Kineosporia succinea: one gene and its partner. The protein of the gene in region 1 interacts with the protein of each later gene in a pairwise test. Links are inferred from orthologs where the notes say so. Each region holds a gene or a part of one and is shown in the gene's direction. Other genes may lie near its edges.

Region 1 (4,877 bases):
GCGCCACCACGGAATCGGCGGTGGCCTGCAGGTTGTCGGTGGCGAAGTGCACCAGCCAGCCGGTCGGCGTGTCTTCGTGGACCTCGGTGATGCCCGCCGCCTCGGCGCCCTCGACCGTGGCCACGACGAGCCGGTGCTCGGACACCGACCGCTCGAACGACCAGCCCAGCAACGGGCCGTAGAACGCCTTGGCCACCTCGACGTCGTCGGCCGCGAGCTCGGCCCAGCAGGGGGTGCCCGCGCGCCACTTCTCGGTTCGGACTGCCATCTGAGCCTCCTGAATCAACGATGATCCGGCGCCCTGGCCCGGACGCCCCCGTGTGGTTCCCGCTCCGGTGTCACCACGTGCGACCCGACGGAGCGTGATCTCGCGATCACCGTACTGCCCGCCCCCGACAGAATCGGCGAAGTCGTCCGGCACCCGGCCCGTCGCGTGGGCGCCGTAGGCTCGGCGGGTGCCCTCCTCGAGCAACCTGCCTCCGCACGACCTGCCCACCACCACCCCCGACGAGGTGACGATCGGCCCCGGGGCGGCCACCGGCGTCGGGTCGTGGCCGGGCACCGACGTGCTGGACACCATGCGGGTCACGTTCGGCGAGCTGGGCGATCCGCCCGCGTTGCCGTACCTGCCCGAGCTGCCCGCGCGCGGGCCGGGTGCCGACATGGTCGGGCGCGCGGCGGGGCTGCTCGTGGACATGCCGGTGGATCTTCAGCCGTCCGGGTGGCGCCTGGTCGACCACCCGGGCCGCGACCACCACCGCACCCGGTCGTGGCTGCGGCAGGACCTGGACGTGCTCGCGGAGGTCGCCGACGGCTACCAGGGGCTGCTGAAGGTGCAGGTCACCGGCCCGTGGACGCTGGCGTCGAGTCTGTGGCTGCCGCGTCTGGAACGTGCGGTGGTCGATCCCGGAGCCTGCCGGGACCTGGTGGCCTCGCTCGCCGAAGGGGTCTCGCAGCACCTGGCCGAGGTGAGCCGTCTGGTGCCGGGGGCCCGGCTGGTGCTGCAGCTGGACGAGCCCGGGATCCAGGCGGTGCTCGACGGCTCGCTGCCGACGGCGAGCGGGTTCGGGCGGCTGCGGGCGATCGAGGAGCCGCTGCTCGTCGAGGGGCTGCGTGCGGTGCTCGACGCGGCGACCGGGGCCGGGGCGGTGCGCACCGTGATCCACTGCTGCGCCTCGAAACCGCCCGTGGAGCTGCTGGTCCGCACCGGTGCGTCGGCGTTGTCGCTCGACGTGTCGCAGCTCGGGCAGCAGCGCTGGGAGCAGATGGCCGAGGCCACCGAGAACGGCACGGCGCTCTGGGCGGGCGCGGTGCCGACCGCCTCCGGCGTGAAGCCCCAGGTGGTGGCCGACTCGATCGCGAATCCCTGGCGGCGGCTGGGTCTCGCGGTCCCGGGGCTTGCGGACGTGGTGGTCACCCCGGCCTGCGGGCTCGCCGGATCGTCGCCCCAGCAGGCCCGTTCGGCGCTCGGGGTGGCCCGGGAGGCCTCCCGGATCCTGAGCGAGCGGGCTCAGGAGTAGCCGGTTCCGGGGTGCGCCGCCGTCCGGTGACCCGAGACGGTCGCCGGCCGGTGCGTCCCCCGTCGATTCGCTCGTGATCATGCGCCTTCCGTCCGGCGGGCGACCCCGGAGCGTGCTGACGCGAAACTGTCGGTGGTGCGCGGTTGAATGGGGTCGTGGCTGAGGCAGAGGGCAGGACGGCGGGCGAACTCCCCGAGGGCGCGGTGACGGCTGAGCAGGGGGCGATCCCTGAGCAGGCGCGGCACCGCTGGGCGGGTCTGGCCGACCAGATCCGGGAGCACCGGTTCGCCTACTACGTGCGGGATGCCCCCACGGTGTCCGACGGCGAGTTCGACGCCCTGATGCAAGAGCTCCAGGGCCTCGAGGAGCAGTACCCGGGGCTGCGCACGCCCGACTCGCCCACGCAGCAGGTCGGCGGGGGTTTCTCCACCGACTTCGAGCCGGTCGACCACCTCGAGCGCATGCTCAGTCTCGACAACGCCTTCAATCACGACGAGCTGCGTGAGTGGGCCGCCCGGGTCGAGCGCGACGCCGGGGCGGTGAGGTACCTGTGCGAGCTGAAGATCGACGGGCTGGCCGTCAATCTGCTCTACGAGCAGGGCCGGCTGGTGCGCGGCGCCACCCGGGGCGACGGGCGCACCGGTGAAGACGTCACGCTGAACGTGCGCACGGTCGGTGGCATCCCGCACACGCTCACCGAGGTCGAGGGGGTGCCGTTCCCGCAGCGCGTCGAGGTGCGGGGCGAGGTGTTCTTCCCGATCGCGGCGTTCGCCGAGCTGAACGCCCGGCTGGTCGAGCAGGGCAAGCCGCCGTTCGCGAATCCGCGCAACGCCGCGGCCGGTTCGCTGCGCATGAAAGACCCGCGCCTCACCGCGACCCGCCCGCTGCACATGCTGGTGCACGGCCTGGGCGCGCGCACCGGGTTCGACATCACCTCGCAGTCGCAGGGGTACGACCTGCTGAAGGCGTGGGGGCTGCCGACGTCCGAGACCTACCGCGTGGTCGGCAGTATCGACGAGGTGGTGCGGTTCATCGATCACGTCGGTGAGCACCGGCACGACCAGATCCACGAGATCGACGGCGTGGTGGTCAAGGTCGACGACGTGGCCCAGCAGCGCCGGCTCGGGGCCACCAGTGCGGCGCCGCGCTGGGCCATCGCCTACAAGTACCCGCCCGAGGAGGTCAACACCGAGCTCCTCGACATCCGGGTCAACGTCGGGCGCACCGGCCGGGTCACGCCCTACGGGGTGATGCAGCCGGTGCTGGTGGCCGGTTCGACGGTCGCGATGGCCACGCTGCACAACGCTTTCGAGGTCCGGCGCAAGGGCGTGCTCATCGGCGACACGGTGGTGCTGCGCAAGGCGGGCGACGTGATCCCGGAGATCGTCGGGCCGGTCACCGACGCCCGTGACGGCACCGAGCGTGAGTTCGAGATGCCCACCCACTGCCCGGAGTGCGGCACCGAGCTGCGCTACGAGAAGGAGGGCGAGAAAGACATCCGCTGTCCCAACGCCCGCACCTGCCCGGCCCAGTTGCGGGAGCGGCTCTTCCACGTGGCCGGGCGCGGGGCGTTCGACATCGAGGCGCTGGGCTGGGAGGGCGCGATCGGGCTGCTGCAGGCCGGGGCGGTGCGTGACGAGGGCGACCTCTTCGACCTGACGCCCGAGGTCGTGCGCACGGTGCCGCAGTACACCCGTAAAGACGGCGAGCTCTCGGCCAACGGCACCAAGCTGCTCGAGAACCTGCAGAAGGCCAGGAACCAGCCGTTGTGGCGGGTTCTCGTGGCCCTGTCGATCCGGCACGTGGGGCCGACGGCGGCCCGGGCGCTGGCGCAGGCGATGGGCTCGATGGAGCGGATCCGCTCGGCGCCGGCCGAGGAACTGGCGGCGGTCGACGGGTGTGGCCCGGTGATCGCGGTGGCGGTGCGGGAGTGGTTCGAGGTCGACTGGCACGTCGAGGTGGTGCGGCGCTGGGCCGAGGCCGGGGTGCGGATGGCCGACGAGGTCGACGAGTCGGTGCCGCGCACGCTGGAGGGGCTGACGGTGGTGGTGACCGGGTCGCTCGAGGGCTTCAGCCGCGACGAGGCCAAGGAGGCCATTCTCAGCCGGGGTGGCAAGGCGTCGGGCAGTGTCTCGAAGAAGACGAGTTTCGTGGTGGCGGGTGAGAGCGCGGGCAGTAAATACGACAAGGCCGTGCAGCTGGGGGTTCCGGTGCTCGACGAGGCAGGGTTCCGGCTCCTGCTCGACGAGGGGCCGGGCGCGGTGATGCCGGCGGAGGCGGTGTCCGACGAGGGCGCCGCGGCCGGGGAAACCGCAGAGGCGGAGTAAGCGCGGTCACATGCACACGACGACACCGCCCGTCCGCACGTCGCGTGATCACGATGCGGTGAACGGGCCTGGGCGAATCCGGGCGGGCGTGATGGGATTCGTCGATGGACGCTGACGTCATCGTGGTGGGTGCGGGCCTGGCGGGACTGGTCGCGACGGCCGAGCTGGCCGACGCCGGCCGGCGGGTGATCCTCGTCGACCAGGAGGGCGAGCAGAACCTGGGCGGGCAGGCGTTCTGGTCGTTCGGCGGCCTCTTCCTCGTCGGCACCCCCGAGCAGCGCCGCATGAAGATCAAGGACTCGCACGAGCTGGCCTGGCAGGACTGGCAGGACACCGCCGGTTTCGACCGCGACGAAGACCTCTGGCCGCGTCGCTGGGCGCAGGCGTACGTCGACTTCGCGGCGGGGGAGAAGCGCTCGTGGCTGCAGGAGCGGGGGCTGAAGTGGTTCCCGCTGGTCGGCTGGCCCGAACGTGGCGGAGGTCGTCCCGGCACCCACGGCAACACGGTGCCGCGCTTCCACATCACCTGGGGCACCGGGCCCGGCGTGGTCGAGCCGTTCGCCCGGCGCGTGCGTCAGGCCCAGGCCGACGGGCTGGTCACGTTCGCGTTCCGGCACCGGGTGGACGCGCTGCTCACGGACGCGGGAACGGTCACCGGGGTGCGGGGCCGGGTCCTCGAGAACGACCGGCGCCCGCGCGGAGTCGCCAGCAACCGCACCGAGAAGGGCGAGTTCAGCCTCACCGGGCAGGTGATCGTCACCTCCGGCGGTATCGGTGGCAACCACGACCTGGTGCGGGAGGCGTGGCCGCAGCGGCTCGGGACCGCCCCGTCCACCATGGTCACCGGCGTTCCCGCCCACGTCGACGGCCGCATGATCGGCATCACCCGCAGCGCCGGCGGCACGGTGATCAACCCCGATCGCATGTGGCACTACGTGGAGGGCGTGCACAACTGGGACGCGGTCTGGCCGAGCCACGGCATCCGCATCCTGCCCGGCCCCTCGTCGCTGTGGATCGACGCGCTCGGTCA
Region 2 (5,076 bases), 4.1 Mb from region 1 along the record:
AGTGGGCCCCGCGCATCAACATCTCGGCGTCGACCGCGTGGCACACGAACCGGCTGACCCCGGCGCTCGACAAGGCGCTGGAGTCCTGGGACACGCGGGTCCCGACCGGCAAGCTGAACCAGCTGCTGGCCGAGATCATGCAGTCGCACCCGCACCCGCTGCGCGGTGGCAAGCAGCCGCGCATCCTGTACGGCTCGCAGGTGTCCACCCGTCCGCCGCGGTTCGTGCTGTTCACGAGCGGGTTCTTCGAGGCCGGCTACCGCCGGTTCATCGAGCGGCGGCTGCGTGAGTCGTTCGGGTTCGAGGGCACGCCGATCGAGGTGTCCGTGCGTCCGCGCGAGAAGCGTTCGAAGAAGAAGTAAAAGCCGATCGCCAATGGTGGACGCGCCGGGAGACGCGAGTCTCCCGGCGCGTCCACCATTGCTGGTTCTGGTTCAACTGCTCGTGGCCATCGGCTGCGGGGCACCACTCGGGGGAGTGCCACCGCTCGGCGGGGTGCCGCCCTGACCGGGGGCGCCGCTCGGGGGAGTGCCGCCCTCGCCGCCACCCCCACCGGGTGCGGCGGCCGCGCTCTCCTCGCTGACGGGATCGATCGCGGCGGTCAGCGTGGCCACGTACCCCTTGTCGACGCTCCCGGTCACCGTCGCGTTCTCGTTGCCGTCCTCGTCGTCACTGAAGACGTTGTCGGTGGCCAGCGTGACCTGCGCCTGGTTGCTGACGCTCTTGCTGTAGCCGTCGGTGGCGTAGACGGCGTTGTTGGTGTCCTCGGGCAGGGCCATCTGCGAGGTCTTGATGATGGTGCCCTCGCCGCTGGTCGCGTCGGCGACGGACTTGTAGACCTCGAAGTGGATGTGCGGCCAGCGACCGGTGTAGCAGGCGGGGTAGATGCTCTCGAACGAGACCGTGCCGTTCGCGTCGGTCTCCTGGATGCCGCGCAGGTAGTTCTCGTTCGTGATGCCCTCGGAGTAGAGGGAGTAGTTGCCGTCGCGGTCACAGTGCCACGCGTAGACCGCGGCCCCGGAGACGGCGGCGCCGGTCAGGTCGGTGACGGTGATCTCGAACGTCAGCGGAATGCCCTCCGCCGTCGTGGTCGAGTCGCCGAACGACGAGGTGATGTCCTTGCGCACGATGCCGGACTCGGTGCGCACGTCGACGCCGTTGGTGCCGTCGGCCGGGTAGGGGCCGTTGGTCTCGGAGTCGATCTCGGCGATGCCGGTGCCTGCTTCGGTGGTGGTCGCCTCGGAGGAGGTACTGCTGCAGGCGCTGAGCACGAACAGCGCGCCGAGGCCGCCCAGCATCCGGCGCCGGGACATCGTCTTCAGGTCGAAGCTCAGGCCCTTGTCGTGCACGGCCCGCACGTAGGCGGCGTTGTCGGTGATCGGGTCGGGAAGGTCGGGGCTCACGGTGGGGCTCCTGGTGGTGTGTGCTGGTTTCTGGAGTGACACGAGCCAAGCAAGCTGATCTATGCGTCGGCTGTGGAATCCCTGTTCCTCACGTCCCGGCTGTCTGGGAGAACCCGGGGAGGTCGGGTGCGGACGCCTAGTCCACTAGAGTTGTGAGGTCAACCTCCCGGAACCATGCAGATGTTGGGCGATATGAACGAGCATGAGGAGCGGCGGGACTCCGTCGACGAGATCGACCTGGACCAGTGGGTCAAGGTGTGGGACGAGAAGCGCACGTTCGAGGCCCACGGCCTCACGGCGCCCGAGCCCGGCCACGAAGAGGCTCTTGAGGGTCGCGACCAGCGCTCGTACATCGTCAGCATGTACCCGTACCCCTCCGGCGACCTGCACATGGGTCACGCCGAGGTGTACTCCATCAGCGACGTCATCGCCCGGTTCGACCGGCTGCGGGGCCTGAACACGCTGAACCCGATCGGCTGGGACTCCTTCGGCCTGCCCGCCGAGAACGCCGCGATCAAGCGTGACCTGCACCCGCGCACCTGGACCTACGACAACATCGCCGTGCAGGCAGCGTCGTTCAAGCGTCTGGGTGTCTCGTTCGACTGGCGCACGCGGCTGCACACCAGCGACCCCGAGTACTACCGCTGGAACCAGTGGATCTTCTTGAAGCTGTTCGACCAGGGCCTGGCCTACCGCAAGGCCTCGCCGGTCAACTGGTGCCCGAAAGACCACACCGTGCTGGCGAACGAGCAGGTCGTCCAGGGGGCGTGCGAGCGGTGCGGCACCCTGGTCGAGCGCCGCAACCTGACGCAGTGGTTCTTCCGCATCACCGACTACGCGCAGCGTCTGCTCGACGACATGGACCAGCTCAAGGGCACCTGGCCCGAAGACATCCTGGCCATGCAGCGCAACTGGATCGGCCGCTCGTCCGGTGCGCACGTCGACTTCACCATCGTGGGTCGTGACGAGCCGGTCCGCGTGTTCACCACGCGTCCCGACACCCTCTACGGCGCCACGTTCTTCGTGGTCGCGGCCGACGCGCCGCTGGCCCGCGAGCTGGTGACCGACGAGCACCGCGAGGCGCTCGAGACGTACATCGCCGCGCTGGGCGGCACGTCCGAGGTCGAGCGGATGGCCTCCGACCGCGCCAAGACCGGTGTGTTCCTCGGCTCGTACGCGGTCAACCCGGTCAACGGCGAGCAGATTCCGGTCTACGCGTCCGACTACGTGCTGGCCGACTACGGCACCGGCGCGCTGATGGCCGTTCCGGCGCACGACCAGCGTGACCTCGACTTCGCGAAGGCGATGGGGCTTCCGGTTCGCAAGGTCGTCGAGACCGGTGAGGAAGACCCTGCGGTTACGGGCGTGGCCACGGCCGCTCGCGGAACCATGGTCGGTTCCGGTGCTTTTGACGGTCTGCCGTCGGCGGAGGCCCTGCCCGCGATCATCGCGCACCTGGAGAAAGAGGGCCTGGGCGAGGGCGCGATCACCTACCGCCTGCGCGACTGGCTGCTGTCGCGGCAGCGGTTCTGGGGCACGCCGATCCCGATCATCCACTGTGACGACTGCGGCGAGGTCGGCGTGCCCGTCGACCAGCTGCCGGTGAAGCTGCCGGAGAGCGGTTTCTCGCTGAAGCCCGACGCGAACCAGTCGCCGCTGGGCACGGCCACCGAGTGGCTCAAGGTCGACTGCCCGCAGTGCGGCAAGCCGGCCCGGCGGGACACCGACACGATGGACACGTTCGTCGACTCGTCGTGGTACTACCTGCGTTTCCCGAACCCGGACTACGCCGAGGGGCCGTTCGACCCCGAGGGCGTCAAGCGCTGGCTGCCGGTCGATCACTACATCGGCGGCAAGGAGCACGCGAACCTGCACCTGCTGTACGCGCGCTTCATGACCAAGGCCCTGCACGACGCAGGTCTGCTGCACTTCGTGGAGCCCTTCCGGCGCCTGACCAACCAGGGTCAGGTGATCATGGAGGGCAAGGCGATGAGCAAGAGCCTGGGCAACATCGTCAACCTCCAGGAACAGATCGCTCAGTACGGTCCGGACGCGGTGCGCGTCACGATGATCTTCGCCGGCCCGCCGGAAGACGACATCGACTGGGCCACGGTCTCGCCGGCCGGTGCGGTGAAGTGGCTGAACCGGGTGCGACGCCTGGCTTCGGCGGTGCCTGTCTCGACCCTGGGCGCTGATGTGGCTTCGGGGGATGTCGCGGTGCGGCGCGGTGTGCACCGGCTGCTCGACGAGATCACGCAGAAGATGGAAGACGTGCGCCAGAACGTCGTCATCGCGCGGCTGATGGAGCTGACGACGCTGCTGCAGCAGGCGATCGACAAGGGGCCCGGTGCGGACGACCCGGCCGTGCGTGAGGGCGTGGAGAGTCTCGTCGTGGTGCTGTCCTGCTTCGCCCCGTTCACCGCTGACGACGCCTGGGTGAAGCTGGGCCACGAGCCCTCCGTCGCCACCACGTCGTGGCCGGTGGTCGACAAGGCGCTGACCGTCGACGACGAGGTCACCTGCGTGGTGCAGATCAACGGCAAGGTGAAGGCCCGTCTGCAGGTGCCGGCCGGGATCACCGAAGACGACCTGAAGGCCCTGAGCCTGGAGTCGGACGTGGTGCGCAAGGCGCTGGGTGACGCGACGATCGCGAAGGTGATCGTGCGGGCGCCGAAGCTGGTGAACATCGCACTCGCCCGCTGAGCCGTGGGGCACTCCGGACGGTGCGCGGAGCACCGTCCGGAGTGCGCTAAGCTAGCGGAGCACTCAGGGCGGGAAACCGGAACTGAGGGCGGGCTGTAGCGCAGCTTGGTAGCGCACCTGACTGGGGGTCAGGGGGTCGCAGGTTCAAATCCTGTCAGCCCGACAGACGCGGTTCGCCGCGAATAATGGCTCTGACCAGCAGAAATGCTGGTCAGAGCCATTATTTGTTTCTGGCGCTTCGCCCGGGCTGAGCGTTCCAATCTCGGAAGTACAGCAACCTAGTACAGCAACGGTTGCTCGCGCCCACCTTGACGGAGGCCTAGCTCTTGCCTGCATGAGCCGCTCTGTGGCACGTGGAGGCGAGGTTGGAGCGGAACAGCAGCAGGCCACCTAAGATTGCGGCGACTACTGCCAATGAGGTCTTACGCCCGTCGTGGTGCTGTCGGGTGACGATCGCGACAGAGGGGACTGTTTCGTGGCATTCGTAGGCAAGCCCAAGAAGGCCCAACAGCAATTTGAGACGCCTGAAGAGCTGTACTCGCGTGGGGCCTTACCTCGGACGAGCGACGCTGTCAGCTCCTTGTGGATCCATCAAGGAGATGTGCTGCGAGCTTACGCCAAGGAGCATGAGGGCATATCTGATCTTGCGCTCGAGCTCCCGACTGGCACCGGAAAAACACTCCCCGGCCTCTTAATCGCTGAATGGGTCCGGCGCCAGGCTAAGGGGCCAGTACTTTATGCGACTCCGACTAAACAACTTGCCCGCCAGGTCGCGTTTACGGCAGAAGCGGAGGGAATTTCAGCGCATCTGCTCATCGGAAGCCATCACAACTGGGACACAACTCACCAGAGCAATGTCGATAGCGGTGAAGCAATCGGAATTACGAACTATAGTTCCATATTCAACAGTAGCCCGAAATTGCCGCAACCTCACCTCATCGTTCTTGACGATGCGCACGCCGGTGAGCAA

What was found.
Region 2: the proteins of ligA (region 1) and leuS interact in binary tests that used the Escherichia coli proteins (3 or more experiments, as listed by UniProt). The link is inferred for Kineosporia succinea from one-to-one orthologs.

What each region holds. Positions count from the first base shown.
Region 1 is NZ_JAUSQZ010000001.1:634,058-638,934, reverse strand. The notes cover bases 1,345-4,261. They hold ligA (NAD-dependent DNA ligase LigA), read left to right. Parts: upstream 1,345-1,675; coding sequence 1,676-3,847; downstream 3,848-4,261. Other genes in these bases: J2S57_RS02845 (FAD-binding dehydrogenase), read left to right, coding at 3,952-4,261; J2S57_RS02855 (methionine synthase), read left to right, coding at 1,345-1,520. Outside these bases: J2S57_RS02860 (VOC family protein), read right to left, coding at 1-268; more of J2S57_RS02855, read left to right, coding at 456-1,344; more of J2S57_RS02845, read left to right, coding at 4,262-4,877. UniProt on the Escherichia coli protein: DNA ligase that catalyzes the formation of phosphodiester linkages between 5'-phosphoryl and 3'-hydroxyl groups in double-stranded DNA using NAD as a coenzyme and as the energy source for the reaction.
Region 2 is NZ_JAUSQZ010000001.1:4,754,254-4,759,329, forward strand. What follows is about bases 1,235-4,350. They hold leuS (leucine--tRNA ligase), read left to right. Parts: upstream 1,235-1,595; coding sequence 1,596-4,106; downstream 4,107-4,350. Other genes in these bases: J2S57_RS20660 (intradiol ring-cleavage dioxygenase), read right to left, coding at 1,235-1,403. Also shown: ribosome biogenesis GTPase Der, read left to right, coding at 1-362; more of J2S57_RS20660, read right to left, coding at 435-1,234; J2S57_RS20675 (DEAD/DEAH box helicase), read left to right, coding at 4,582-5,076.